2 regions of the Gracilibacillus saliphilus genome follow, and region 1 is predicted to be linked to the other one. Evidence: a T-box and tRNA genes for the amino acid it is inferred to sense, from the RefSeq annotation. Region 1 holds a T-box; the other holds one or more tRNA genes.

Region 1 (10,561 bases):
AAGAGAAGTAATTAGTCGGAGCGTTGCCAATATACATCGTACATTATAAAATAACTACTTGGCTTAACGCAGTCATTGCAGTGATTTTATACTTTCTTTATTCGTTATTTCAGATTCGAGCTTTTCAAAATCAGGAGCGTAAAATGCATAAAATTGGATGTTAAATTGAAAAGCTGCTTCTGTTTTATCTTCACGGTCAATACTCAATTCAAATATTTCTATGATACGTTCATTTTCGATTATCTGTGTTACAAATTGCTGAAATGACTCATATGATGGCGCTATTCCTTCTACTTGATATATCAACCGGTGTAGGTTATCATCTTCTTCAGGTGATTTTTCTTCCACTAAAATTTGCTCAATGGTTAAACCAGAATCCTTTACAGCCTGATCCATCATTCTCACGATTTGATTATTGCCCTTTGTAATTGGCAGCTTGTGTAACGTTTCTGTTGATATTCCGGAAACCGTTTCTTGCCACATCTGTGCATTTTCAATATACATTGTCTGTGTATCGACTTTTTGCTCTAAACTTGTTTTCTTTTTCTCTAAAGGGTCAAGCACATTTAGTTTACCGACAAAATAAATACTAACAACAAATAATACAATCATAATCAACCAGAAAAGTGTGATGCGCGTCCATTTAATCGTCATGCTGCACCACCTCCACCCACTTATCCGAACTGATTACAATCCTATATGTCGCTTGAAAGTCTCCCTCATTTGAACGTTCCATAAACTGAAAGCTAACATCTGTTACATATGGCTGAGAGGTTAATGATTCGTTATATATCGCCATATCTATAAACCTTGCTGAGCTCATTGTTACCTCAATTGCTTCATCATGCATGTAATAAAGATGTTCTATCCTACTATTGTTTGGTAGAAAGGCAATCAATTGATCAACTAATGCGATATGATCGATTAACCCTTCTTCAATATTTGTTATATAGTTCGATAATTGCTCATGTTGTTCGACCATTTCTTCTAATTGCAATGCTTCTGATTCCGCTTCCCCGTTCATCTCGAGTTGCTTTTCCATCGAACTTACCTCATTCTTCAAAGAAATATAAGGAACCATTACAAACCAAACAGAAACGATTAAGCCTATGAAAGCAAGGACAATTAAAATATATGGTGTAAGGTTAAAAGCCTTATGTTCTATAAAATTTATCTGCATCTGATCACCCTATTATTTAGAATTCCCTCTTAAAAGAAGCCCAGCTAAATCACTAAACTCTACTGAGATAGTTTTCGGCAAATTTTTCCCCAGTTCTATAACAGGTACTTTGGTCTGTTCACTTATTAATTGAATCGCTAAGTCGAGAAACGGAAAATCTCCTGCTATGACAATTTTTTCAATCGCTTTTCCACCGTTTTGGACAGAATATCGATAGAAATCAAGAAATCGTTCAATGGTTACTAGGTGAGTATCCAGTAACTCCTGCAAATCTTCTTCACTGCCATTCCATTCTAATTTTTTTCGTTCAAAGCTCCATGACCACATTCGTTCATCTGTTGGAGATGGAACATGTCTGGAAAAAACGATTAGTCCATGTTCGAAAGCCGTAAGGACCAATCCATCTTTTCCCCATTGCATGATAAGTGTATCTTGTTCATCCGTTCTATCGATAGCAAACTGCTGATAAACCCTCGATAAAGCAAGAGAGGATACGTCCGCAATAACTGGTTTTAATTGTACAGCTTCCATCACTGCCAGATATGAGTTTAATACATCTCTCGGATAAGCAAAAACAAGTATTTCATTTGTCGTTTCCAGCTTTCTGATCAGACCAAAATCAATGATTGGATCTTGAAAAGGTAATCGAAGTTGGTCTTTAGCTTCTCTTTGTAGAACTGCTTTCGTTTCCTCTTTCTTTAACCCTGCTGGAACCTGATGGTGTCGAATAGAAACAAATCCATCAGAAACCATAAATGAAACTTTTGCCCTTTTCCACTTCTTCTGTTTCACAATACGTTCCAGGTGATAATGAAACCCCTCTTTATCCATTATCCTTCCGTCTTTTATTAAACCTTCCTTTAACAGAAGTTCTCCAGAATCTTCGATATCCTCTAACCGATTATTTTTGGATACGATATACCGAAGATAACGATCATATATAACTAGATGTACATACATATTTTGAAAAATGATACTCACCTTCTTTCTACTTTCCATACCAAATCAGATTAAGGTAGGCTTCCACGAGATGATCACCGAAAAGAAACGTTATAAGAGCCCCCAGGATTATCGCTGGGCCGAACGGTACTTCCTGCTTTGCTTTAAATCCATTCTTCAGCATAATAATCATGCTAGATAATAATCCAATAATTGTTGCGATAAAAAAGGCAAGTAATATGTAAGGAAAGCCTAGGATTATGCCTAATAAGCCTAGTAATTTCATGTCTCCTGCTCCCATACCACCTTTGCTGACTATAATAATAAGTGCAAGAAGACCGTAACCTGCTATCGCACCAGTAATACTGGACCACCATGGTTCAAGGGGGTGCCACACGCGAAACAGAATAAAGACAGGCAAGAAGCATAATAAAATTTTATTAGGGATGAGCATAAAACGAAGGTCTGTTACTAAGACAATGGAGAATAAACTAATTAAACTAAAAGTGATCCATAAATCTAATGATAATCCTAAATGCAAATAGCTAAGCAGAAAGCCAATCCCTGTAATCAACTCTACCAATGGATAAAGAATAGAAATCGACTGCTGACAGTTACGGCACTTGCCTTTTTGCAAGGTAAAGGAAAAAACAGGTATTAATTCATACCACCTTAATGTCTGGTTACATGCTGGACATGTAGAACGTGATGAGGATAAAAACGTCTGTTGTGGAATTCTAAGACCGACTACATTATAAAAAGAACCTAAAATTAATCCAAAGACAAAACTTACTCCACTATATAGAATATCCATCTGCTAACTCCTATTTTAAGGCTTAGTTAAAATGAAAACGGAAAAATTCAGTATGTAGTACTATACATTTCCATATTCCGGCTGTTGAGAATATCTTACCTTTTTATATCTAATTACAGTCTATTCGTCATGTACAAAGGTAAAAGTAGTTCCATCAACATGCGTAAGAGTACCACTTGGCGGACATCAGTTTCCAGATATCCATTGTCTAGTAATTCTTGTACTGTTATATTTGGTTGATCCCCACCATTAAACACCCAATTTGATTCTTCACCGTCTACTTGAACTGCAATTAATGCCAACCGTGCTGCATTTTCGATTAATTCTGCCTCTGCTTCTTGTGCACCTTCCTCAGCTCTATCGATAATACTACCAATCGCTGGGACAGCAATAGCATTCACCTTTTCGGATTTACTATTTGACTTTGAAGCATATGTAAACAGGGCTAAAAAACCTAGGGAGATAATGGTGAGGATTATAATCCGAAGCAAGAATTTCGATTAATGTAAAGTCTTTTTCACTATGAAATCTGTCGTGAATTTCCATTTATCTCCCCTTCCTTCGATTTTCCTTTCTTTAAACTCATTATACTTGTTTCCATAAAAAAGAACAATACTATTTTTAGTACTAAATACCAATTTTTCATTACTTTTGGACTATTTTTTTGGCGTATTCTACAAAATGAAGTGAGCCTGTAATCAATATTAGATCATTTGGATTACTAGTAGCTAATAGTTTATTCAATGCTTGTCTAGCGTTCTCTACATATATGATATGATTGGGTATTTCTTCCTCTGATAATACTCTTGGATGATCAAATGTAGTCACGATAATCTCGTCAGTAAGTTTTGCTAATTCCTTCAACATCATGGTAATCTCTTTATCACGAAATGCGCTGAACAAGACTTTGACACGACCTTCTATACTTTCTTCTTGAATCGTTTCTATTAATTTGGTAACGCTTTGGACATTATGTGCACCATCAACAATAATCTTTGGATGTTCTTTAATGATTTCCATTCGATTGGGTAGTTTTGCTTGAGCCAAACCTTTTTTCATCGCTATGTCATCAATATTAAATCCATTATCTTGTAAAAGATTCAACGCTTGAATAGCTAAAGAAGCATTCATTATTTGGTGACGTCCTTTCATTGCAAGATCCATAACATAATACTTAGAACCATTATTCCAGTGAAAATGATTTCTATCTATTTCCTCAGTCCAAAACTCTTGGCCATATAAATACAAGGGCGCGTTTTGCTTACGAACTTCTTCTTTCACAACTTGTAAAGCTTCATCGACCAAATCACCAGAAATAACTGGCACTTTTTCCTTGATAATTCCAGCTTTATGAGCAGCAATGTCTTTTAGCGTATTACCGAGAAAGCTTGTATGATCAAATCCAATACTTGTAATAATTGTTACAAGTGGCTCGACTCTATTGGTTATGTCCTCACGGCCTCCCATAGCGGCTTCGATTATAGCAATATCGATATTATCTTGGAGAAATAATAATGTGATAATCATTAATATCTCATATTCAGAGGGTGCTAAGTTTTGTTGATCCATTTCTTCAATAATCGGCAAAAGTGGATGAAGAATATCAATAAATTCCTGCGCTGTAATAGATCGATTGTTAATCGCAATATGATCCAAAATCGTAGGAAGACCTGGTGACTGAAAAGTCCCAACAGTGTATCCACTCTCCATTAACACTTCTTTTAAAAAAGTCAAAGTAGAACCTTTCCCATTCGTACCGGCAATATGGATAGTTGGCATTGACTTTTGCGGATGATTCACTTTTTCTAATAAATAATCCAACCGCTCCAACCCAGGCTTTATTCCTAACGTTCGTCTTGATACAAAAAATTGTTCCAAATCCTGTACAGATTCCATCATAAAATCAACATCCTTTATATTATTTAAACAAAACTATGAACTAATATTTGTTGAGCGGACATTCAGAGCGTTATTTAACAGAATCACACCCATTTTTCGATGTTGGCGGACATTGAATCCCTTAATTACTTACAGTAAAAATAAGCTTTATTTTCAATGAATAGCGGAATGGAGGTCCGAGAACAGCCTAAAAACGCCATTTTTGTCACAAATAGCGGAACAAATGTCCACATTGTGCCTAAACTAAGCAGTTATTCTAATTCAATTCCACGTTCTCAGTTGATGTATTTTATTTGTTTGTGGTTGTGAAAAAGAGAGGCTGCCAGTGACAGCCTCTGCTTTGGTTATTTCTGTAGTTCTTCAATTCTCGCCTGTACTTTTTCTCTCTTTTCCATGTAATCCTTTTGTTTTTCTTTTTCTGCATCTACTACATGTGCAGGAGCTTTGCTAACAAATCCCTCATTCGCCAATTTCTTATCAACGCGCTCAACCTCTTTGTTTAATTTATCCAATTCTCCTTGAAGACGTGTAAGCTCTTTGTCAATGTCGATCAATCCTTCTAACGGTAAGAATAGCTCTGCACCAGTAACAACGGCAGACATTGCTTTGTCTGGCACCACAACGTTTGTATCAATCGTTAATTCACTTGGGTTACAGAAGCGATCTAGATAAATACGGTTTGTTTCTAATTGTTTTTTCACCGCTTCATCATTAGCTTGAACGATAATAGGAATTTCTTTTGACATCGGTGTGTCCACTTCGGCACGGATATTACGAACAGAACGAATAATCGCCACTAATTGCTTCATCACCTCGGACGATGCTTCATTAGATAATTGATTATCTACTGTTGGCCATGCAGCACGTACAATAGATTCACCTTTGTGAGGCAATTGTTGCCAGATTTCTTCTGTCACAAATGGCATAAATGGATGAAGCATGCGCATCGTATGATCTAACACATATGCTAAGATCGAGCGTGTCGTTAGTTTTGCTTGCTCATCTTCGCCGTAAAGCGGTAATTTCGCCATTTCAATATACCAGTCACAGAAGTCATCCCAAATAAAGTTATAAAGGTAACGTCCTGCCTCACCAAAATCATATTTATCCACATGACGTGTTACTTGTTCTATCGTTTCGTTTAGTCTTGTCAAAATCCATTCATCCGCTACGGATTTTTTGCCAGTTAAATCAATTTCATCATAACTTAAGCCATCCATGTTCATTAAAGCAAAACGCGAAGCATTCCATATTTTATTAACAAAGTTCCAAGTCGACTCTACTTTTTCCCACTGGAAACGTAAATCCTGGCCAGGACTTGATCCAGTTGCTAAGAAGTAACGTAAGGAGTCTGCTCCGTATTTGTCAATCACTTCCATAGGATCAACACCATTGCCTAGTGATTTACTCATTTTGCGACCTTCTGCATCACGAACTAACCCATGAATCAATACGTCTTTAAACGGACGTTGATCATTAAACTCAACCGATTGGAAAATCATCCGAGATACCCAGAAAAAGATAATATCATATCCCGTTACTAGTACATTGGTTGGGAAGAAATGTTTAAAATCTTCATCCTCTGTATTTGGCCAGTTTAATGTAGAGAATGGCCATAACGCTGAGGAAAACCAAGTATCCAATACATCTTGATCTTGTTCCCAGTTTTCGATATCTTCAGGTGCTTCCTTACCTACATACATTTCACCTGTTTCTTTATGATACCATGCAGGTATACGATGTCCCCACCATAATTGTCTAGATATACACCAGTCACGGATACTTTCCATCCATCTAAGGTATGTTTTTTCGAAACGATCCGGTACAAAATGTACTTTTTTGTCATCGGAAGCTTTTTGAAGTTCAATCGCAGCATCTGCCAATGGCTGCATGTCAACAAACCATTGTGTCGACAAATATGGTTCGACTACTGCATCGCTTCGTTCCGAGTGACCTACTGAATGCATATGTTCTTCAATGTTGAAGAGAACCCCTTGATCTTGAAGGTCTTTGACGATCTGTTTACGACATTCAAACCGATCCATGCCTTGATATTTACCAGCATTCTCATTCATTGTACCGTCTTCGTTCATCACAAGTACACGTTCAAGGTTATGGCGATTACCAATTTCAAAGTCATTCGGATCGTGTGCAGGTGTTATTTTTACAGCACCTGAACCGAATTCCATATCCACATAATCATCTGCCACAATCTCAATTTCTCGGCCAACAATTGGAAGCTTAACTTTCTTACCTATTAAATCTTGATATCTTTCGTCATCTGGATGTACAGCGACTGCTGTATCACCAAGCATCGTTTCTGGTCTCGTTGTAGCTACTTCAATATGTCCGGATCCATCTGCTAAAGGATATTTCATATGATAGAAATGACCTTGAACATCCTTATAGATTACTTCAATATCAGAAAGAGCAGTCTTTGTTGCAGGATCCCAATTAATAATATACTCTCCACGATAGATAAGCCCTTTTTCATATAATGTAACAAATACTTCTTTTACAGCTTCAGATAAACCTTCATCTAAAGTGAAACGTTCGCGTGAATAATCTAAACCTAGTCCTAATTTTGCCCATTGTTCGCGAATAAAGCCAGCGTATTCTTCTTTCCAGTCCCATGCTTTGTCGAGGAACTTCTCCCTGCCCAAATCATAACGGGATATGCCTTCTTCACGTAGCTTTGCTTCTACTTTTGATTGAGTTGCGATACCGGCATGGTCCATTCCTGGTAAGTAGAGAACATCATAGCCTTGCATTCTTTTTATTCTTGTAATGATATCCTGTAGTGTCGTATCCCATGCATGACCGATGTGTAATTTACCGGTTACGTTTGGTGGTGGGATTACGATCGTAAAAGGTTCCTTCTCTTTGTTTCGTTCTGCCTCAAAATATTTCCCTTCTACCCAAGTGTTATAACGGCCCTTCTCAACTGCAGTTGGATCATACTTTGGTGGTAAATTAACTTCCTGTTGTTCTGACATGCTTATTCCTCCTTATATTTACTAAAGGTAATCGACACAAGCTTCACAAGAGATCACTACTGCGAACTATTGAAAATTTGTCTTGATGCGGACATTTAGTGCGTTATTTGACTAACAATCACCTGTTTTTCGATGTTAGCGGACATTTAATCCCTTATATGGCTCATTTTGGCTTAAATGAGCACCATTTTCGAGATGTTCGCGACCAACCTAAAAACAGCACTTTTGTCATAAATAGCGGAACAAATGTCCGCGCTCAGCCAAAATACACCTCATATCCACTTTATCTCGCAGTATATGCTTGCACATCCTCTCCACTTCGACATAAAAAAATCCTTTTCGGCCTTGTGTAAAGGACGAAAAGGATTGGGTTTCCGCGGTGCCACCTTTGTTTATAAGTGATATCACTTATACGCTTAGCTGAAGATAACGGATTTCACCGACTTTTACCTACTTGTCATGTTCAGTAAAGCTGCATCAGAGACTACCTTCCTTCACCTTTTTTCGAGAAAACCTTTCAGCCTGTGGGTCTTCCTCTCTAGCGAACAGTGTGAAGTACTCCTCCTCATCATCGCATCTGTCTTAATTATGATTCATTATATGCTATTTTATCCAAAAGGAAACAAAGAAGTCAAGTTTAATTATAGTGTCAATTGTGCATGTTTATTAAAAAATGTCTTATAGCCAAAATATAAGAATAAAATTACGGACAATGAAACACTACCAGTGATACCAAGCATAATGGCAATTTGATATTTGATCGCATCCATCGGACCTGCCCCTGATAAAATAACACCGGTCATCATTCCTGGTAAAAAAACAATCCCCATTCCGACCATACTGTTGATTGTCGGTAAGATCGCTGAATCAAAAGCATGATTAACAATACCCTGTGATGCTTTATTCGGTGGCGCTCCTAACATCAATGCAGCTTCCACTTCTTTCTTCCGTGAGCTGAATCCTTCCACTAAAGAGCTAACTCCCAGTGTAATACCAGTCATAGAGTTCCCGATTAACATTCCTGCAATCGGTATGAAATAGCGGGGATCATACCAAGGCGAAAACTGAACAACAATAAAATCAAAATAAAGAAAAGCAAATAAAGTACCGGATACCATCGAAATCGCAATAATTTTCTTTAACTCTCTACTTAAGGTTTGCTTCGTGCGTTTATAAATATTATAAACAGCAAATGTTTCCATGATAATAATGACGATAATCGAGTAAATCATTTTCTCATTTTCAAATATAAACATGAGTACATAGCCAACTAATACAAGTTGAATCGTCATTCTTAGTGTAGCAATAATGATCTCTTTCTCTCGCGGAATTTTACGCCAGCGGACGATCGCAAGTAGGATGACTATAAAAATATAAGCAGTAACGAGCTGCCATATCGTAATTTCAAGCATTTCATTCATGAAAGAGCACCCTCTTTCGTTACTATGTCGTTCATATAGATAATTTCATCACTATATTTTTCTGCGACTTCTTTTGAATGTGTAACCATGATCGCCGTTTTACCTTCGTCACGGATTTTCTTTGTAAACAAGTCCATAATCGCGGTTTCCGTTTCTTCATCAAGAGCGGATGTAGGTTCGTCCATCAAGTAGACTTCGGCATTCGTCAAAAGCACACGTCCAAATGCTAACCTTTGTTGTTCACCACCAGATAGTTTATCCGCTTCTTCATCTAAATCTTTTGTTAGACGTAAGTCTTTTAATAAATCAATCAACACCTGATCTTCGACATCTGCTTCATCTGCAAATTGCCGTCCTATTAAAAGGTTATCGCGAACTGTTCCTTCAAAAACTATGGGGTCCTGTCCAAGCATTACCACTTCTCTTCTTAATTGAACAGGGTCTAAGTTTGCGATCGATTGACCTTTATAAGTAATAGTACCCTGATCAGGAGTAAGCATGCTGTTAAACATTTTTAACAAGGTAGATTTACCACTGCCACTTTCTCCAAATAAGCAGTAAATTTTACCTGATTCAATTTCCAATTTGTTGACTGTTAGTATATCCTTAAAAACCAATTGTTTAATCGAAAACATGACATCTCCTCCAAAGTACTAGGTCTATGTAATGTAATAGAGCAGACACCTGATTGTATCTGCTCACAATTATTAGCGAAAATCCCGCTTATCTTCCATTTTCCTAGAAACAAATACATATGCAATGGTCGCAACTACTGTTAATAATGTGTAAAATAATGTATTTTTCATATGATTTCCTCCTCTTTTATAGTTCTGTTAAAACGGACGGAATTTACCCTTTTTTAGTACGAGCATTGGCCCGCCTAATAAGAACAAGTAGCGGTCATCAATCACATTTTTCATCACTTTTGCCTGCATACCATATAATTTATTGCCATCAAATACCGTGCCCATCGCATCACTTCCCCCTAAAGATGCAACTGTTCCTTTATCATCGAATTTGAATTCTTGTAATGTACCACCATAAATCATCGTTCTAAGATTATGCGCGCATACATCTGCTTCCTGTATGGCAATTTGGGCTGTAGGTGGGTATGGTTTTCCAGTTTCGTTATTCATTACCCAGGCACAATCACCTAAAATAAAGACTTCATCATGTCCTGGAGCACGTAATGTTGCATCTACATTGACTTTACCTTTCGTTAATTCAAAACCAGATTCTCCTACAATTCGATTAGCTTGTACACCACCAGTCCAAACTATCGTACCTGCTTTAATTTCTTCTTCTTCCTCTT
Region 2 (21,735 bases), on a different contig from region 1:
TGATACATTAGAAACTCGTCACTTTAGTGATGAGAGGTTCATGTGAACTTGATTACTATAATCAAGTATATCTCAAGACGTATGCATGGCAGAGGATGCGGAAGTCGTTGTTAACTTAAGCATTTGCTTTTGTATTACTATACCAACATTTGATACACTGATTAAAAGAGGTGCTATGTATGAAACGAATCATTTTATTTGATGGTGTTTGTAATTTCTGCAGTAGCAGTGTGCAGTTTATAATCAAGAGAGATCCCACTCTCAAGTTCCAATTCGCATCGTTACAAAGTGAAAAGGGCCAACAATTATTAACAAAACACCGTGCCTCACAAGATATGGATAGTATGGTTTTGATTGAAAAAGATCGTGTTTATACAAAGTCTACGGCAGCTTTACGTATAGCTAAAGAGCTGAAAGGATTTTATCAATTTTTTGTCATATTTCTTGTTATACCAAAACCAGTTCGTGATATTTTCTATAGCATTCTAGCTAAAAATCGCTACCGTTGGTTTGGTAAAAAAGACCAATGTATGATTCCAAAGCCAGAAGATAAACAACGTTTTTTAGACACTTAAAAGACTTTCTAGCTAAAATGAGGCTGTTTTCCACTTTGAAAGAATGTACTTAAAGACTTGAAAGTATAATAATTCCAAGTTAGGCTACCAACATGAAGAGGTTTACCGAGATATTTTAACAAGATGGGAAGAAGGAGACTTCTTCCAAGCTGTGGAAGACCATAATAGAGTATGGACATTACAAAATGGTGATGTAGGTAAAGCAACTCGATTACTAACAGAGGAAGAAGAACAAAATAGATTGGCGAAATATGAATAAAGCTCATGATTATGGGCTTTATTTTTTTGCTTGTATTAGCAAAGGATGTAAAATGATCTGCGAAAGATGGGAATGTAATAGTTTATATATTCATTGGTTGGGAAGGCTGATTTAGTTCGGACAGATAAACCAGTCAAGAGGATTAAAAAAATCGAGAGAGAGGAAAGAGAAGGTTAAACCCTTCTCTTTTAATTCTGCTCTCTTTTTTTCCGTTTTAATGTATATAGACGTGCTTCTTCTCTGAATGCTTTAAATATCGAGAAGATCACCATAATCATAATAATGGCAAATGGGAAAGCCGCAATGATCGATGCGGTTTGTAACGCTCCTAAACCACCTTGCCACAATAATACAGCTGCAGTTCCTGATTGAACAATCCCCCATGCAACTTTCACCTTAATATCTGGATTCAATTCGCCATTTGTTGTTTGCATCCCAAGGACGAAAGTTGCCGAGTCAGCTGATGTAATAAAGAATGTACTGATCAGTAATACGGCTAGTACTGACATTATTAAGCTTAATGGAAAGTTTTCCAAAACGGTAAATAGTGCCGCTTCTGAGCCGGATTCATTGATGATGTTAAATATATCGATATTTTCGTTCATTTCTAGGTGAATAGCTGATCCGCCGAATACACTAAACCATAGTGCACCAAAAATGGTTGGTACTAGCAAGACTCCAACAACGAACTCTCTAACCGTACGACCACGGGATACACGGGCAATAAACATACCAACAAATGGAGCCCATGCGATCCACCAAGCCCAGTAGAAAATCGTCCAATCTTCTAACCAGTGCGCATTTTCTTCATTAAAAGGTGCCATACGGAAACTCATCTCGGGTAAGTTCGAAATATAGGAACCTAATGTCGTTGTAAAGAAATTCATAATGAAGTTTGTTGGGCCAGTAAATAATAAGAAGAGCATTAATAGAATAGCTACGACAATGTTGGTGGTACTTAGAATTTTAATTCCTTTGTCTAAACCGGTTAATGCCGAAAGCATGAAAAGTACTGTAACGGCTGCAATAATAATAAGTTGCGTATAGATAGTATTCGAAATATTATTAGAAACAAATTCTAAACCACTAGCAATTTGTTGTGCACCAAGACCTAATGAGGTCGCAACACCAAATATCGTTGCAAATACAGCAATTACATTAATTAATGTACCATAGCCACCGTTCATTCTGTCACCGTAAAGAGGCTTTAGAGTACTGCTGATTAAACCGGGCTCGTCCTTTCTGAATTGAAAATAAGCTAATGCAAGTGCTAATGTGGCATATACTGCCCATGGATGAAAGCCCCAGTGAAAGAAACTGTGTTGCATAGCTACACGTGCTGCTGCTGCTTCTGTTTCGGTCGGAAATGGAGGCAAGTGTAAGTGCCAAACTGGTTCTGCTGCCCCCCAGAAGACAAGACCAATTCCCATACCAGCACTAAATAGCATACCGAACCATGTTAAGTAATTGTATTCGGGCTTGTCTCCATCTTTGCCAAGCACAATGTTTCCATATTTAGAGACAATTAAGAATATCGCAAAAATGACAAAGGCTGTAGTTACTAACAAGTAGAACCAACCGAACCGAGTTACCAGAAAACCTTGAATAAGAGAAGTGACATGGTCAAGGTTCCATTCCGGTAATACGTCTTTAGGAATGATCCCCCATATAATAAATAGCAGTGAAATTGCCAGAGAAATATAAAAGACATTTGTAACCTTTTTCATTCTAACATCCTTTCCAAAAACTGTTTTGTGTATGAGTGCACAATTTAATTTACCCTTTTCTGTTTCTAACTATTCACCCTTTTTTGTACAACGTGTCGGATTTTATCAGAAATTGCTATACTAATTCAAGTAATATGGTTAAATAAACAAAAAAACTCTTCCAGCTTTTCACTGGAAGAGCACTAACTTTAGTTAAACAAAGAAACTGCAGGTAAACAAGTAATTGCACAGAAGCAATTCAAGTCTACAGTAATACAGATACCAGTACGTTCTAAATCTTCAACTTGTTCGTGATCAAGTTGTTCACATGGGTCCCCACAAGCCTTGTCATCGTCGTCAAATACTAGTAGTTCTAAAATTGCACAGCAGTCTTTATCGTCAATTTCATTTACACGGAAAATAAAGCTGCTAAAGCATTCGAATCGACCTCCACGAACTTCAGCACCGAATCCTTTAAAAGGTTTGCCTTTTTTATCATATAGAATAAAAGGTACAGTGTCTAAGCCATTACCTCGCACTGGTGATACTAGATCTTGAATCGAACGCGCACAACTTACATCACATTCCATTTCTACTACATTATCTTGAGCATCATTAATTGCACGAACAACATCACAAACACAATCACTTCCACCTACAGGCGAAATATCATCATGACATCCTACATTTTTACCCATTATAGTACACTCCTCTTCGAATAAAAGTTTTCGTTAACAATAATACTCTATGTAGAAAATGTCTATCTGTATAGACAGTTGCCTTGTTTTTCATGATTATTGCTTATTTTTTTTCACGAGCTGTAGACGTTTGTCATATATATAAGCATGAAGTGTCTTAAGGAGGTAATGAAGATGGACTCCATCAGTGAAAAGAAAGAATTGCCAAAGTTATATATTTCGCAGCCTAACTTGACAGAGCCGAAACGTACCATGCAGTCACATTATCATGCTGTTAGTGCTAATGATAAACAACCACATGCAGCAGATTATTCTAGTCGTTATTTGCCTGAGAAAGAACTAAAGAAAAAAAATTTTGATGAGATGACTATATTGGAAAAAGTGATTTATTTTGCTTCTATGCCTTTTCATCTTCCGAAAGTAAAATGTGAATTAATAACGGAACGGAAAAAGTATATAGGAAAAATTGAAGACTATCAAAACGAAATGGTGATTATAAAAGTAGCAAGTAAACAGAGACCGGTATCTGTTCCGCTGCAGCAAATTAAAGAAATTAACATGTTCGGTCTTTAATATCGTGATAAATGACACTATTCTTTGCCTGTTGCATAAGATGTAATGACCATTTGAAACCTAGTACATTTTGATATAAAAGAAAGAAGGAGTGAAGAACGTGTCAGAGAAGAAGAAAGTGATTTATGTGAAAGACTTAGTTATCAAAGCAGACAATGTTCGCATTGAACCAACTCGACGTCATGATCCTTTCTTTGGTCCACGTGCAGTGGAATCCGAAGATGAGGAACTGCTTGAAAAAGAAACTGTCGAGGATGTTGAAGACGAACAAGACGATGATGATGACAAAGATAAAGACGTACGTCCTCCATTTTCATGGCTCTAATAATAAAACAGATAGCTTTTTCGTGAGAAGCTATCTGTTTTATTTTTGGTGTAGTGTTGTAGCTCGTAACAGATCTCTATGGTAACTCTTCAATCAATGCTTTACCATCGCAAAATTTTCTTTCGACGGACAAAAGTATGATTCATTTTCCGAAAATATGGGTATAGAATAATATAGAACCTTGAAAGGAGATGGACGTTAATGGGATATATTATGCCAGTTGAGAATTATCAGTATCAACAGTATCATAATCGTGTCACACATGAAGAGCGAGACCCATTTCCAATTGAAAGGCTATACCCGATCCAATTTGGCATGCGTTATAAAGAGGAACGAACGAAAGAAGAGCCTAAAAAAATAATGATTTCTCAGCAAAAGAAAAGAAAGCGTCATCAAGTAACGGAACAAAAAAGTCAGATTAAACATACCGTATATGCAGAAGTCACTGGAAAAGGTGGGAAGTTTGAGGCAACTGTATAAAATAATGTAAAAAGTAGTTCAGTTTGAAGTACTTTTTCATTAAGATATACCCAAACTGAACTACTTCTATTAACTGCTAATATCCTTGAACATATAAATTTTTGCCTATTTCATATTCAGCATAAAATACTTCCTGTACAGAAGTGATTTCTTGTTTTTTTAATTCTTCTTTTAGCCAGTTTTCATCTTTTCCAATTTCACGAAGACTATCCGTTATTATTTCACCATCATTGATGAGCATAAAGGATAAGACGACTTGTTCAGGGGGATGGTTAAAGTCATTACGTGTGGGGGTTTGATAGCCGGTTTTCTTTAGAACAGAAACTGTACCATCCGTTTCGAGGATAGCATAATCTACTTCTCGAATGGAAAATACATCTTTGGAACGCAATAAATGTAACAACTGATTCATATCTAGCTTGCTTTTTTTCATTTCTTCGCGCTGTAATTTCCCTTTATGGATAACAATTGACGGCCGGCCCTCTAGCATCGACCTTGTTTTCTTAAAACGTTGGGTAATAATTTCTGTCAAATATAATAAAGCCCCCCATAACAGAATTGCAAAAGCAATATCCCTAATGCCAACTTCGTTATCATAGAGGGCATTCCCAACTAATTCCCCAAGAATGAGTGCAGAGATAAAATCAAATGCTGTAAGTTGTCTGATCTGTGTTTTTCCCAGTAATTTAGTTAGAATAAACAACATAACAAAACCAAACAATGTCTCTACAAAAATGGAACCGTAATGCATAGTTGTTTCTCCTATCTTTATCAGATTTTTTATTAGGATATACCAAAACAATCATGTGCATACATGCTGAAACGATTCCAAATTAAAAAGCTAAAATGTATTTACATTTTAGCTCGTGATGAAAGTCTCATAATGATTTTGTCATGGTGACATGTGGGATACCAGCATCCATGAATTCACCGGAAATGGTTTCATAACCCAGTGATTGGTAAAATGCTTCTGCTCTCGTTTGGGCATTTAGTTTGGATGTGTCAATGTCTTTTTCTTTTGCAATTCCTTCCATAAATAACAGGATATCTCGCCCAAAGCCTTTGCCACGTTGTGATTGCAATACACAAATACGCTCCATCTTGGCGTTACCATCAACAAAGCGCATTCTGCTTGCTGCTACCGGCTCTTCTTCCTCATATCCGATAAAATGAAGCGCTTCTTGTTCTAAGTCATCAATTTCTAAATCTTCCGGTACGCCTTGTTCTTCTACAAACACAGTGAATCGAACTTTATAGGCATCCTGTAATTCTTTTTCTGTTTTGACCATTTGCAATTCCATTGTTTCTCCCCTTATCCTAACATCTTGATTAATATTTCTTTTAAATCTTGTTGCCAATATTTCCATGTATGATTACCGTTAAATTCATCATAATGATAGACATGCAGCTTTCCAGTTAAGGTCTGATTTAAAGTGCGATTAGGCGTTAAGAAATCCGCAGTTTCTCCATTTGTCATGTGTACCTCAGTTTCTTCTTTTCCAATCGAGTGAAATACCTCAATATGTGCAAATTCCGAGGCCTTGCTCGCTCTTTTCAACACATCTTGATCGACATAAGGTGATTGCATAATAACCGTATCAAATGTATGTGGAAATTGGGTGGCGATCATAAATGCTAATGTTCCGGCTAGAGAATCTCCGATTAAAATTCGCTTTACCGGTGTAATATGTAAATGATTCTCGACATAAGGAATTGCTTCTGTTACGAGAAAAGCAATATAAGCATCCTGCTGTGGACCACTCGGATGATATTTTTCCCATCGATCATTTTTATCTTGATAATGAATACCAACAAAAATAGTGGCTTCAATCTCTATATCTTCATGTAATTGATCGCTTAATGTAGCAACACGCCCCATTCTGAAATAATCATCACCATCATTCATGATGCATAATTGATAATCTTTAAAAGCTGTAAATCCTTCTGGAAGGTACCACTTTATCTGGATTCCTTCATTCAGATGTTCACTATGAATGGTCGCATCTTCCATCGTTCCATTGCGTCCCACATAAACTCCCCCTTGTCATAATGTATTTTAACAGGATTTCATTTTCGATGCATTATTTTAGCAACCGCCTTGAAATCGGCGCCATGCTGAGACTTTGAATGGTTAAAGATAATAGTACAATGGTGAAGCTGACACCAACGATCCAATCACTGTTCATGCTGCTAGTGCTTTTGGCGTATAAAGTCAGAATTAGAAAGACAGACATCGATCCTTTTAAGCCAGCCCACGATATTAATAAATTGTAACGCCAGGAAAGCGGGTGGATTATCTTTGTTACAGCATAACTAATGATGTATCGTGCGAAAATCATAAACACAAAAATGACGACAGCATATAACCAATAACCTATCGCTAAATATTCGGTAATTTCAATACCAATGACTAAAAATAATATCGCAAGTAAACTGTTCTCCACAATCTCCCAAAATCCATCTAATGATTCACGAAAATGAGCTTCTTTTATTGCTCTTCCATATTCAAATGAAATCATCATTCCACTCGCAACCGTTGCTAAAACACCAGACACATTTACTGTTTCAGCAATTAAAAATGAACCATAAGCCAAAATAATACTGAGCATAATTTGATAATTACGATAATGAGAATAGTGGACCATTTTACTTACTAAATAGCCACAGGTAAGCCCGATTGCAATGCCACCTAAGGAAACGAGCAGAAAATCGCCAAAAAAAGCAGAAAACGAATAGCCTTTTTCTCTTGTTGCAATCGCAAATAAAGTGGTAAAAAGCACAATACTAGTCCCATCGTTTAGCATCGATTCTCCTTCGACCATACTGGCAATTTGTTCATTTCCGGTTGCTTTCTTAATAATAGAAACAACTGATACAGGATCTGTAGGTGTTAGGATAGCAGCCATAACAAAAGCAGCTTCCAAACTAATAGGAGAGATAACCGAAATTATATAACCTAATATTAGTACATTCAAAATGATTCCAATTGTTGCAAGTGAAATAATTACATTTGCATTCTGCCGAAAATCGTTTATTGGAAATTGATAAGCAGAGACAAATAACAAGGCAGGTAAAAAAATTTGATAAATAGTATTCTCCGTCAGTTCTATCGACTCAAAAAAAGGAATGAAAGAAATCCCGATGCCAAGTAGTATGAGTACCGTTGGAACAGGAAAGTCTTCTTTCTTTGTATCAATTGTAAAAATAAGATAGCCAATAAAAAGTAAAATTACGATTTGCTCAATCGACATTTTTTTCACCACCTTTTGTTTAGTATTCCCATATTTTCTCATCAAAAACATATGTATGTTTAGGCTTATTCTAGGTAAGCTAAGCAAAAAAAGGATGTGTGTTTTCGAGATGAAAAAGCTCTGTTTATGCTTCATATTATTCGCGATAATAACTCCAACAGTATTTGCGAATGGTCAAACAGCTCTGGTAACAGATGAGATATATAAGGATATCGAGTCATTAAAATATCCGCAAGTGTCTGAAACTGAAAAGCCCGGGATGGAAGATAAAATCAATAAGGCGTTCCAAAAGTATATAAAAGAGTCTTATATAGAATTAAAAGAAAATGAAGAGCAAGCTGAGAAATACGATTTTCATGCAGAATATCAAACAGATTATGAAGTAAAGTATAACCAATCGCCGAAATTGAGCATTCTGACAAGTAACTATATATATAGTGGAGGAGCACATGGTAACACTACTGTTGAATCGTTTAATTTTGATATCGATAAAGGAAAACGTGTTTATTTAACCAATATTCTTACGGAAAAAGAACAGATTGAAGCTGTTAGAGATTATGTGTGGGAGTATGCCACAGAACGACCAGACATATTTTATCCAGACTTAAAAAAGGAAGACATTAAATTAACGAAGGATACGGCTTTTTATTTTACAGATGACGGAATTACTCTTGTATTCCAACAATATGAGATTGCGCCGTATGTTGCAGGAAATCAGGAAATCCATGTGCCGACAGAGGTATATGAGAAAAATGATAAAAAATGATGGACATAAAGAAATATAATTGATTTTAAATAACGCATGAAACACGACTTTAAGGTCCGGTTTCATGCGTATTTGAATGAAATAAGTTTTATTATAATTTTATTTTGCAAATACATGATTCCAAATTTCAACTGTAGTTTGTTGGTCAAAAATCCATGCGCTTGCAGCTGTTTCTGGGTTGTAGAAATAAATGGATCCTTTCCCTTGTCCACGAAAAGTGATTGCCTCTTCTACTGCACGTTTTGCTTCACTATTCGCTGGTTTATTGATTTTTCCATTTTTAACAGGACTAAATGCATGAATTGCTCCATTCTCATAAGTTTCATACACAACACCTTTTACAGTGGTTGGAAAGTTTGAGTGATTGACACGTAACAGTAGCCACTGCTACATTTCCAGCGTATGGTTCTCCTTTTGCTTCAGCATGTACTAATCTTGCTATTAATTCTTTATCAGCTTCTGAAATGGACTCTGGTATTGTGAGTTTAGCTCTAGGGTATAAAAGGGAAGAAGAGTAATTATTAATATTCATGAGTTCATTCGTAGATACACCGTGTTTTTGTGCTATTTTCCAAAATGTATCCCCTTGTTTGACTGTATATGCTTCAACGAAACCTGGCATAACCGTAAGGCCTGTAAGAACCATGAAATTAGTTAACAAAGCTTTTATTTTCAAATACATTACCTCCTGTGACTAATCTATTAACTAGACTAGCAAATGTAACATAAAGAATCGCTAAGATAATTGAACCAATCGATAGAAAGTTTAATATATTAGCTGGCAGAAAAGTTTACCAACGTCTAAAGGTCTGGTAAAAAAAGGAGGTAGTGGCAATGAAGCTTACGTATGACAATTGTAAAGGTATTGAAATAATGATGTTTATTAATATGATCCACATCATTTGGGTTAGGATATATTACGTTTTAAATTTCAATTGACAATGAGCCAGAGTTCATCTATATTTAAAAATATAAGAACGATTCCGTAGCTCAGCTGGGAGAGCGCCACCTTGACAGGGTGGAGGTCGTTGGTTCGAGCCCAATCGGAATCACTAAATAAAAAGCCTTGTTGTTAGATAAATCAACAACAAGGCTTTTTGGTATGCTCAGAATCGTTTTACTTATTCCAATTCCATATCCTGATTATTCTCCACAGAATAATCGCTTGTATTCTCTTCTTCCAATTCTAATTCCTGTTTCAACTGTTGTGATGCTTTAAGCAATCCTTCTTCTGTCGGTAGGAAATAGTAAGTACCATCAATTCGTTGATCTCCACCTTCTATTTCATACGTTTTAATATTCGAAGTATTGATCGAAGAATAGGCTTTCTGCAAATTGAAAATTTCGCTTGCACTCAAGCTAGTAGTTACATTTTCTCCTAAAATATCCGTGATTTCTCCTACTTTAAACAATGAATCTGCTGAAATAGCTTCATCAATAGCAGCCTGGATAAATTGACGCTGTCTCTCATCACGAGAGTAGATGTTATTTACATCTCGCTTTCTCATTCGGACAAATGCTAATGCTTCTTCACCATTTAATTTACTTATTCCTTCTTCAAAGTAGATTTTCTCTCCACCTACATAGAAGTTCTTTTCCCAGAACGGCTCTTTTATATCAATTGTAACGCCGCCAAGTGCGTCCACAATATCTCTAAATCCATCAAAATTTACTGTGACATATTCATCAATGGGAATATCAAGCAACTGTTCTACCTTTTCCACCGTCAGCTTATTGGCACCATAGTCAAAAATAGAGCCATACGTATAGGCCGCATTTATTTTATGATAGCCAGCATATTGTCCGGCTTCTTCTGCTGTAAATTCCATTCTTGTATCACGTGGGACGGTTGTCATTGTCATTTGATCTGTATTTGGATTAATGGTCACAACAATTTGTGTATCTGCACGACCATTCTCACCATCTGTTTCGTAATCTTCTACACCAATTAATAATATCGAAAAAGGGTCGTCTCCAATTGTAACATCTGTTTCTCTTTTTTCTGATTTTCCATCCGGTCGATCGATTTCTTCATGAGCATCTTTAGTTGCATCATAAACGTTCACAAATAAATAAATACCGTAGCCAATAACGGCGATGATGATTAATAAAATAATCCTTAATATTCGTTTTTTCCACTTGCTTGATTTTTTTCTATTTTTTCTGTCTGTTCTTCGTTCACTCAAAATAAATACCTCACCTTTATTGTCTATTATTCTACTAAAAAAATTAGTGATATGTTGTTAACTATTACACTAATTTGACGAGTCACCATCTAAAAAGTTACAGGTATTTATTAATTTAGTCAAATAATAATGAATTATTTACAGTATCTTCTATTAAAATGATTTGTTAGAAAGACTATCAATTAAACGCATTAACCGCTGACCAGACGGAATGTTATTGATATAGCTTTTTGACAAAAATGTACTAATTGTTTTGTTCATATAAGACTGTAATTCTTTATTGGTAAAAAAATCTGAGACTAATGTGGATAGTTGCTTGGGATCATCCTGGATAAGTTTTTTCATATCATCATAATAACCGGTGTAACCAGGAGAGGGTTCACCTAATATAAATACAGGTTTTTTTGCCAACATAGCTTCCAAAGCTACTGTGGAAGGATAAGAAACTACCACATCCGCTATGCTGAAAAGGTCATAGTGATGGTACCCTTTGGAAGAATAGACAAATGAGTGGGTATCCTGAAGAGGGTGGTTTTTTTTATACCTAAAATCTTTGATGATTACATTTACGTTATCATTAGTACTTATTTGATCAAGGAAAGCAGTCCATTCTTTTAAGAGTAGTTGCCCACGAATAATCAGCAGAATAGTTTTCTTTGTTGGATCGATTGCAAGATTTTGTTTTATTTCTTCCTGTTTTAATTTTGGTACTTGTTTTATTAAATCGAATCTAGGATGGCCGATGATTTCTAAACCTTCTTTGTCTACTCCATTGTTAAGGTACCAATTCATATCTTGCGGTCCATAAACAGCATCAACATCTGCAATTTTTGGTATATAACCAAATTCTTTCCCGATAATGCCGTGCTGCATACAAATTGTTGGAATCCCGTGTCTAGCTGCAACAAAAACTAATGTCCGACTTTCGGGGTAATGTGTGGAAGGGACAATGACAGTAGATATTGGAACTTTTCTAAATAAATTTGCTGCTTCTTCCACACGGTTAACTATTTTAGCTATTTGCATAAAAAATCTACTTCTAAAGGTTGGATCATCATAGACCAAATGATTAGGATGTTTTGACAAGATGACTTGAGCTTCCTTTTTTAGTTTGTTGATTGGAGCTTTCATATCAATTTTGTAATTATCAAAGTTTTGGATAGAATAACCTTGCAACCCGACAAGGTATGTTTTCTCTTTCCTTTGTGGAATAGTATCCTGTACGATCAAGGTCTTTCTTTTGTCGAAATAATGATAGAAGGTTTCATTTGGAAATCGTAAAAGGTCATATACATCGTGCAGGAGAATTATTCCATCCTCCTTTTTTTGAAAAGGTATTTGTATGGAGTCTTTCTTCTTACTGAATGTTTGCTGAATATCAGATATGTCATTTACTGTATTTTTAAGAGAGTTAGTGTATACAGGATCATGTAAAGACTTGATCAATTCCTTGTTGTTTCTGATTAAGCTGCCATAGTGGAAAAGATAAGCTAGTGAGTAGCCTTTGTATTCTAATTCAGAAAAGTCATCCAGAAAGTCGAGGTAAACCGTCCAATAATTCTTTTCATAAGTATTCATTCCTAATCCCCTTTTCTATAGCAGGTTTGCTTAACAATTAAGAATCTAGTAAACGAAAAGTTAAGCATGGTCCTTAGTGTTCACACTGCTGGCATAATATTTATTCTTATTTATATTCCAATAATTAATATCAGTGAAAATAAAGGCCTACTATTAATGGATGTATCAGTATAAATAGGCTAGTACCGGTTACTATAAGAGTAGCCAATTATCATCATGGAGGGAAAGAAATGTCCAAACAACGCAAAAAAGAAAAACCTAATTATGCTCCTACAAATCCGGATGAAAAAATGCCTGATAAGCAAAAAAGAGGAAGAGGTAAATCACCTTCACGAGGTAATCCATTGTAGAATGAATCACTTATTAGTACGGGAGAAGGAAGGAATCCTCTCCTTCCTTCTAACTTTCAGTCCTCACACGATGACAAAATCCACTTTTTCCCTATGATAACTATCCTTTTCGTGACTTGAAAACGGAACATATAATATGACAAGGTCCAAGAAATAAAGGGGGAAGGTCTCCAATGCCATGTTTACCCGGTTACCGATATTGTGGTCCAGGCTGCAGTGGACCAGGTGTGCCATTAAATCGATTAGATGTTTTTTGCATGCAACATGATGATTGTTACCGTAAACACCGTTCTCATCAATATTGTGATGAGATATTCTTGAAGAGGCTACAGCCATATATCCAACGCAGAGATAAAATTGGTAGAGATGCAGCTCTTATGTACCAAGCTATTTCATTTAAACGAGGGTTATAGTTTAAAGGGAAAAAACACATTAGTGTATTTATTAATACTTGACTAATGTGTTTTTTATTGATTTTAATTTTACACGGTTCAAATCGTCGCTTATATCCAACTGAGCAAGACTCACTTATAAAAAAGCTGTTGCTTATAGTACTTCATAAAAACGACAAACATCAAAATAGATCCAATTATATTATAGACTACACGGAATCCGTGAACGATTAAGAATTCTCGGGCAGTTTGAACAAGGAAGTCAACAGAATGAACCGCTTCTCCTTGTATAAACATGATTTCGTTACGAGGCCATTCAAAAATCAGGGACGTGGCGCCTTCCAGCACTATCATTAGCATACTGAATAATACCCAATAACGTGCGTTTCACTTTCCATGATAAGATGACAGCTATTATTCCAGTTGAAATACTGGCCATCCCTAATGGTAGAAAATAAGTGTGCGGACTTACCACTGCCATGAACTCCATGGTAATAGCAAATGATTCTGGAATGTTATGAAAGATATTCGGATAGACCATGAAAGTATCTAGTAAAATGCTTCCAAGCATAATCCATTGAATCCATAGGTGTGCAAGTATAGCAGTAAATGCAATATTTTTGCATAAGTAAAACTCCTTCTAATTTATTTTTTAATCAACTATCTTGTTTCCGAAATCAATTTTATACGGGGAATCTAAATGTCCTATTAGGTAATCCTTAAATATTTCTTAAATCTGAAGTTGTATTTCCAGCAATAGGAAGGTCAAAGCTTGAATAAAAGGAACATATGTTCTATAATGTGTTTAGGATAGATATCCTCTATTCCATTATGAAGGAAGGGAGCTAATAGACATGTATGTAACGATTGCAGACTTTATTTACGAATGGAAACGAGAAGTAATGCTGACTCAAAAAGTGCTGGAGGGTTTGACCGATGATTCGTTAAAACAACAAGTTTATCCAGAAGGTCGCACTTTAGGTAGAATTGCATGGCACTTAACAACAAGTATCCCAGACTATTTAGCTGATTTTGGGTTAGAAATAAATCAAGTAAAAAAAGCAGAAAGTGTTCCCAATTCAGCAAAAGAAATAGTGGAAACGTTTAAAAGCGTCAGTTCTAGTGCAGCTGAAGCGATTGAACAACAATGGACAAATAAAACATTGGAAAAGATACAAAATGCATTTGGTAGAGAAGAAACAAATGCTCAAATTCTGATGGGGCTCATCAAACACATTATTCATCATCGTGGACAAGTTACAGTTCTTATGCGACAAGCAGGAATAAAACCTTTTGGTGTTTATGGACCACCAAAAGAAGATTGGGTTCAATTAGGTGTGGAAAATCCACCTCTTTAACGTAACAGAGTAGTAATCACCTCCGCTAGTGCCTATTTTACATAGACATTTACCCAAATGTAGTTTGGTTGAATAAGATGTAATAGGGCGTGAGGTGATTATTTTGAGCAAATGGTACAAAAAAGGTGATATAAAAAGAGATGACTTCCTTGATCCATGGAAAAAAAGAATGGTTGCCCGATTCACCGATAAAATGTCCAATAAAGAACAGCCTTTTCCTTGCATTCCGGCAACCATTGGGTTCACATTAGATCAACTTCGATTTGGGTTTATTGGGTCACCGACAGAGGAGCGAACGACCCATGAGCTAGGGGAGTTATTACGAAATTATTCGAAACATTCGAGAGAACTTGGCAAATACACTTCCTTGATCGTATTTTATGAAATATCCAAAGAGATTATCGAAAGCTATTCAGTCGAGCAATATGAACATATATTTTGGGAGCAGCTGAGTAAACTCGTGGTTTATGATAAAAAAGCATGGCCAAGGGAAATCCCGATAGATCCAAATCACAATATGTGGGAATTTAGTTTTCATGGTGAAAGATATTTCATGTATTGTGCAACCCCAGCACATCAAAAAAGAAGTAGTAGAGCGTTTCCTACATTGATGTTAGCTATTACCCCAAGGTGGGTGTTTCAGCAATTTAACGAATCGAAACACGCTGAGAAGATAATCAACCAAGTGAGAAATAGACTAAAAAACTATGATTCGATCCCGATTCACCCAGAGTTAAAACCATATGGAGCAGAAGATAATTTTGAATGGAAACAGTATTTTTTACGAGATAACAACCAAACTTCATCGAAATGTCCATTTCATTATAAAAAGTAAATGCATGAAATAACACTTTGCATTTACTTTTTTTGTTATCATAAAACGATTATAATAAAGATGATTAAATCTAGTCGAGAAAGTGGGGAGACGAAGTGAATAGACCAGAATCTAATGAATATGCTGATTACTATGCAACATATGTATCCATGGTTCCAGAAGGTAATATGATGGATATTTTAGAAATGCAGAGAGAGGATTTGCTGAAGCGACTGAACAATTTATCAGAAGAACAAGCAAATTATCGTTACGGACCTGAAAAATGGAGTATAAAAGAGGTAATAGGACACTTAGCGGATACAGAACGTTATATGGCTTATCGTCTTTTTTGTATAGCACGTGGGGAAAAGGCTAACTTACCTGGTCACAATGAAGAGGACTTTGTTAAAGAAGCAATGTTTGACACGTATTCTTTCCGTACATTACTAGAAGATTATACATCAGTTCGAAATGCTACTTTACAACTGCTCAAAAACTTACGAGATGATGTCTGGACCAATTGGGGCAATGCAAATGGCTTTCCGGTAACCGTTCGAGCATTGGCATTTATTGTTGCAGGTCATGAGCTTCATCATATGAAAATACTAACAGAACGCTATTTTCAGAATGAAGATTTTCCAGTTTAGTATTTAATGTGGAAAGCTTTTTCACATATATCAGGATTAAGAGCTCCTCATTCACTAGGATGGAGAGCTTTTATTTTTTCACTAGGCGAAGAAATGATTGGATATGTACCTAAATCAGTTCCTTTTACATACACTGTATGGTAATAATAAAAAAGGAGCGATACAAAGTGGATCACACTTACCAACAAACACTTGCATGGCACGAAACATTGGAAATCCATGAGCTAGTTGCATTTCAGTCGATTGGTTTAATGAAATTAAAAATGGGGTTACAACATATTCAGGATCCTGCATTGAAGAATATTTACCTGCAAACAATAAAAGAACTGGAAATGAACTTAAATGAACTACTTCAATTTTATCCTTATGCACCACACCCTGGTCCGTCTAGTGAATATCGTATTTCAGACAGTTTCTATGCAGGGGATTTATTAGCTTTTGCTAAAACAGCGGTAAGAAATTACGGAATTGCCATTACTGAAGTAGCTACACCAGCCTTGCGCAACGTGTTAAAGAAACAAATGAATCTGGCTGTAACTAGTCATGAACGAATCTTTTCCTATATGTATCAAAATGGTCACTATCCTTCTTATGATTTAGCAGCATTGTTACAACATGACATGACGCTTGCCAAAAAAGCACTATCGATGTAACAAAGACTTAAACGCTGGCAGTGTAACTTGCCTAGCGTTTAAGTCTTTATTCACTCCATTTTCTGGGACTCCAAATCGTGCCTTCCATTTCGCCTTCCATTTGGTCCATTCGTTTTTCTTGTTCTTCAATAATATCCTGAGCTGCCTTTATCAATGTGCGCTGGTAGTAATCATCTGTTTGGTCAAATATTTGTTGTAATTGTTGAATCATCCATTCATTTTCTTCCGTCATTCTTTTGCCTCCTATTCAAGGAACATATCATCAAGTACCATTTTTAGCTCGTCTATTTTGTCTCGGTTCTCTTGAATTCGTTCTATTGCAAATGTTATTGTATTCATTTCGTTTGTTGACTCGGTCATTTTCTGCAACTTGTGGATTAGCCATTTTTCTCGAGTAGCTAAACTAATATCTTTCTCCATTGTGAGCATCTGCCAATATTTGATTAAAGTATTCATTTTCTCTTCTTCTTCCATATAAAAAAACTGAAATATGGACAATGGTCTAAGATAAATCATCCCTAATTTATTAGCCATCGCTTGAAATGGTTTCGTAAGTTCACTTATCGTAAACAGTTCTTCACCACCTGCCTGGTATTCTTTCTCAGCCACACCGATCATCATAACTAATCCGAATTCCTTTCCGGCAAGCGGCTTTTTTCTAGTACCATAACCAAAACCTTCTCCTAAAACTTCATCTTGCCATTTCTTTAAAAGAGGTGTTCCACTATACCAATAAAAAGGAAACTGAAAAATTATCCGATCATGGCTTTCTAACAAATCCTGCTCCTTCATTACATCTATCCTGCCATCTGGGTATAAGTTTTCTAAATGGTGGATGGTTATGTCTTCTTGATTTTTGATTGAGTTTAAGAAGTATTGTTGACTGCCAGAGTCGATAATATCTGGGTGGGATATGATTAGTAAAGTTTTCAAATTTTCGCTCCTTTCTTATGCGCTTATGTTATTTATATATTCCAGTTATATACGAAAAAACATTCAGTTGTACACTTATAAGAAATTATTTTTCTAGTTTAAGAATGGTCCTTTGCATTGGTACCCCGCCCATACTAACGTTTCTTTCAATGAACATATAGTTTTTTCCGTCGATGGAGAATCTTCTATCACCTAGGTATGTCACATCTCTACCTTCACTTTCCAGCTTTTTTTGAATAGCTGTGACATATTCACTGTATTGGATGTAACGATCATCTAAATCAATAATAATGTTTCCTTTTTTGTATCCCATTAACCAATTAAATAAGCAGAAAGCTCCTGTAAACATAATGATAACTAAAAGAAAATGAAAGAACATAAATCTCCCTCCTTATTAATATTACGTAAAACTCATGGTATTCGTTTCACAAAATGAGATCTAACTACGATAAAAGCCGTAAAAAATGGCAAGATATCGTAAGAAAGATGTATTTGAGATGGATTGGATTTCAGTGTCGCACATAATTATACAGAGATTGTTATCAGAGTTGTTTAGTGAGTGCTAAAAGATTATACTGTAACCGTAAAATCTAATATCTGACAAGGAGTGATCGAATTATGAAAGATTTATATCCTTCTAGAATCAAAGGCATGCCTTCCATTTTGGAAAGAAAAGACCCGATAATTCACAACTCCACAAAAGAGGATGGTCCTTTACAACGAAAAGAATTAGATTTTTACGAAGAGAATGGTTATCTATTTATGGAAAACTTTTTCTCTTTTGAAGAGGTAAAAGTATTACAACAAGAATTAAAGCGAAACATGAATGGCAATAAGTCTTCTGACCAACCTTACGTAGTGAGAGAAACTGGTGGCGATGAAATCCGCTCCGTATTTGATGTGCATAACAATGATGAATTTTTCCACAATTTATCGTCACATCAACGTATTGTTGAAATTGCACAGCAATTATTAGGAAGCCAGGTTTACATAAACCAATCTCGAATTAATTTTAAGCCTGGTTTTAAGGGGAAAGACTTTTATTGGCATTCTGATTTCGAAACTTGGCATATGGAAGATGGAATGCCTAACATGCGTGCGGTTAGTTGTAGTATTATTTTGACGGATAATTATTCTTACAATGGTCCACTATTATTGATTCCAGGTTCACATCGTTACTTTGTACAATGTGTAGGCGAAACACCTGAAAATCATTTCGAACAATCTTTAAAAATGCAAAATATTGGTGTGCCAGATCATGATAGTATTAACTGGTTATTAGAAACAGGCGGAAGAATCGATAGTGCTACAGGGCCTGCTGGATCTGTATTGTTCTTTGAATCTAATACCATGCACGGTTCTAATAGTAATATTTCGCCAATGCCACGTAGTAATGTGTTCTTTGTTTTTAACAGTATCGAAAACAAATTAGTAGAACCATTCGCAAATATCTCACCAAGACCAGAGTTTATTGCGAACCGAACAAATATTAAGCCGGTTGAACCAAAACCTTTTGATATTAATAAGAAGAAAGTGTTATTACATCAATAAAACAAGCGCCCCGCTAATAGCGGGGCTTTCTAAAGGGTTGACATATCTAGCCACCGCTGTATTTTTTTATAAGATAAGAAATCAATGAAATGACCGTGTTAAGCGAAGTAGATATTTTGAAATGTTTGATGTATATTTGCAACGCTCCGACTAATTACTTCGCTTTCCGCGGACATGGGCTAAACTAACTTTGTAAAGTGGATTTTCGGCTCGCGCTATTCCCGCAGGAGTCTCCGTAATTAGTTTTCGCTATGAAGAGGTGCACCAATTATTGCCATAAGTAATAGCTTGACTTTTGACAATGGACAAAGTGAAAATCGCTATCCTATGAGAATAACAGCTGCTGTGTTACTCCATGCTAGCGTTGTAGGGCCTGATAATAGCGAAGGCCGCCCACTTTCACTCCTGTGGAAATTGTTTGACCTGAAGATCCACTTTTTCGAGCGGATTTTGCTCGAAAAAGTTAGCTGAAGGACAAACCCCACGGAAAGGGAAGTGGGCAGCCGAAGCGATGGATCTGCGATTGATATATTTCAAAATGGTTACTAAAACAATCGCAGATCCACTTAACATTTAGTGATAGGGACTGAGCGGATTTTGCTCAGTTTTTCTTATTAAACGACTTGAACTTTGTTACTTGTTCCTTGTTGCATCTTATACATCTGATGATAGTTCCCTCGTTGTTGCAATAATTCTTGGTGTGTCCCTCTTTCAATTATTTGACCTCGTTCTAGGACGATGATCTCATCAGCATGTTGAATCGTTGATAAACGGTGTGCAATGACGAGCATTGTTCGACCTTTGGCAAGGACTTTCATTGCTTCTTGAATCAATCCTTCAGTTTCGGTATCGATATTGGCAGTAGCTTCATCTAGAATTAGAATAGCAGGGTCGAATGCTAGTGCTCTTGCAAATGATAGCAATTGGCGCTGTCCGGTAGAGAACTCACTTCCGTTTTCCCCGACAGGTTCATCATACTGGTTTGGTAACCTTTCAATAAATCGATCAGCACCTACTGCTTTTAGGGCAGCAATAGCTTTCTCTCTAGTTATCGCTGGATCATTTAATGTGATGTTCGACAATACCGTTCCCGTGAAAATAAATGGGTCCTGCAGGACAATTCCGATATGATGGCGAACCTGTTGGCGAGTCAAGGTTGATGTCTCCATGCCATCGATTTTGATTGAACCTTTTTGTGGGTCATAGAAGCGAAACAATAAATTCATAATCGAACTTTTACCTGAACCGGTATGCCCGACAAATGCTACCGTTTCTCCAGGTTTCACATGAAAGTTGACATTTTTTAAAATATAGTTGTCTTTTTCATAAGCAAAGCTTACATTGTCAAAAAGGACGTCACCTTTAATTCTATTCATCTCCACCTGTTCGATCTTCTCACCTTTTTCATCTAACAATTCAAATACTCTCGCACCAGCCACTCTCGCTTGTTCTAACTGTGGGAGTTGGTTGACGATTTGTGTCATTGGTTCAAACAAGCGGGTAAGATAATCGACGAATGCATATAATACCCCAGCTGTTATTAAACTCTCCCCAGATAAAGCATTAGAACCGAAGAACCAAATAAAAGCAACAAAAGCAACTCCACGTAATGCATTAACGAGATTGAAAGAAGTTAAGGCGGAGAGAACAATCATTTTCTTTTGATAAATATAGTGACGCGTATTTAATTGTTCAAATTCACCTTGTGTTTCGTTTGTTCTTCGAAATGCTTGAATAATCGGCATTCCTTGAATTGATTCGTTGATGGAGGCATTAATCTCACTATTGGTAGAGCGGATAACGCGATTATATTTGCCGGCGTATTTCTTAAATAATTTCATCCAAACAAACAAAATCGGTATCACAATTAAACAAATAGTTGCTAACGACGCATTTAATAAGAAGAGGGCAACGAATATCCCTGTCATATATACAAATCCATTTACAAAGGTTTCAAGCACCTTGACATATAACTCTTTGATTGCTTCTGTATCATTGGTGACTCTTGCTACAATCTTTCCTGCTGGTCTTTTGACAAAATAATTCATTGGCAGTTCTTCGACTCGTTGAAAGACATCATTGCGCATTCGTTGAATAATCTTGTTGGCTGATACTTGCAATAAATATGTTTTAAAATATTGAAAGACAGAAGCAATTAGAATTAGTCCTAAATATAATCCAAGTAACAGAGCGATTGGGCGGATTTCAGGCTGAAAAAATGTATACAGGTCACTCACATTGAGCTGCATACCATTTACTTGTTCTGTCGTATTGTTATAACTAATCGTGACCCTATCATCATTGGCAGTTTGAATCGAACTGTTCGATGGAACTTCTTGATCAACTAAATAAAAATTTTTTCCTGATTGTAAAAGGGTGTGCTGACCGCGCATTTGATCTTGATCTGTTAGGCGATCGGCCCGTTTCAGGAACATACCATTGAAGCGGATTGTGTCTGAATCATGTTGTTCTTCTACTTGTGTCCAATTAGTCTGAATGCCGACAATATGATTATCTATGACTCTTTTGGCGATAAAAGGACCAGTAAGCTCTAATCCAACTGCAATAATCAAACAAACTAAACCAATTAGAATGTATTTCTTACTAGTCAGTGCATATTGAAATAGCCTTTTTTCGGTT

What was found. A T-box is a leader RNA that pairs with one kind of tRNA and senses whether it is charged. The one in region 1 lies ahead of GHT08_RS15380 (valine--tRNA ligase), so its partner is inferred to be a tRNA-Val.
Region 2: it has a tRNA-Val gene. The T-box ahead of GHT08_RS15380 (valine--tRNA ligase) is inferred to sense a tRNA for this amino acid. The anticodon was not compared.

What each region holds. Positions count from the first base shown of each region.
Region 1 is NZ_WJEB01000025.1:58-10,618, forward strand. It holds gene pilO (type 4a pilus biogenesis protein PilO) at 73-654, opposite strand; gene GHT08_RS15355 (hypothetical protein) at 644-1,180, opposite strand; gene pilM (type IV pilus biogenesis protein PilM) at 1,193-2,161, opposite strand; gene GHT08_RS15365 (prepilin peptidase) at 2,169-2,933, opposite strand; gene GHT08_RS15370 (hypothetical protein) at 3,047-3,334, opposite strand; gene GHT08_RS15375 (bifunctional folylpolyglutamate synthase/dihydrofolate synthase) at 3,579-4,832, opposite strand; gene GHT08_RS15380 (valine--tRNA ligase) at 5,177-7,828, opposite strand; T-box leader at 8,178-8,409, opposite strand; gene GHT08_RS15385 (ABC transporter permease) at 8,470-9,249, opposite strand; gene GHT08_RS15390 (ABC transporter ATP-binding protein) at 9,246-9,884, opposite strand; gene GHT08_RS15395 (NAD(P)/FAD-dependent oxidoreductase) at 10,083-10,561, opposite strand, start outside.
Region 2 is NZ_WJEB01000044.1:20,574-42,308, reverse strand. It holds gene GHT08_RS20010 (thiol-disulfide oxidoreductase DCC family protein) at 180-575, shown strand; partial or broken gene GHT08_RS22295 (DUF6241 domain-containing protein) at 670-834, shown strand; gene GHT08_RS20005 (glycine betaine uptake BCCT transporter) at 1,023-2,561, opposite strand; gene GHT08_RS20000 (CotY/CotZ family spore coat protein) at 2,750-3,238, opposite strand; gene GHT08_RS19995 (CotO family spore coat protein) at 3,413-3,811, shown strand; gene GHT08_RS19990 (hypothetical protein) at 3,912-4,136, shown strand; gene GHT08_RS19985 (hypothetical protein) at 4,338-4,616, shown strand; gene GHT08_RS19980 (DUF421 domain-containing protein) at 4,693-5,367, opposite strand; gene GHT08_RS19975 (GNAT family N-acetyltransferase) at 5,495-5,917, opposite strand; gene GHT08_RS19970 (alpha/beta hydrolase) at 5,929-6,645, opposite strand; gene GHT08_RS19965 (cation:proton antiporter) at 6,698-7,867, opposite strand; gene GHT08_RS19960 (DUF3298 and DUF4163 domain-containing protein) at 7,977-8,633, shown strand; partial or broken gene GHT08_RS19955 (cell wall hydrolase) at 8,733-9,279, opposite strand; tRNA gene GHT08_RS19950 (tRNA-Val) at 9,613-9,685, shown strand; gene GHT08_RS19945 (LCP family protein) at 9,755-10,819, opposite strand; gene GHT08_RS19940 (glycosyltransferase family protein) at 10,973-12,397, opposite strand; gene GHT08_RS19935 (Parvovirus coat protein VP1-like protein) at 12,921-13,160, shown strand; gene GHT08_RS22290 (hypothetical protein) at 13,456-13,710, opposite strand; gene GHT08_RS19925 (DinB family protein) at 13,994-14,497, shown strand; gene GHT08_RS19920 (YqcI/YcgG family protein) at 14,592-15,332, shown strand; gene GHT08_RS19915 (DinB family protein) at 15,482-15,958, shown strand; gene GHT08_RS19910 (spore coat protein) at 16,126-16,611, shown strand; gene GHT08_RS19905 (hypothetical protein) at 16,658-16,843, opposite strand; gene GHT08_RS19900 (NAD(P)H-dependent oxidoreductase) at 16,855-17,544, opposite strand; gene GHT08_RS19895 (hypothetical protein) at 17,630-17,923, opposite strand; gene thpD (ectoine hydroxylase) at 18,163-19,095, shown strand; gene GHT08_RS19885 (ABC transporter ATP-binding protein) at 19,710-21,735, opposite strand, start outside.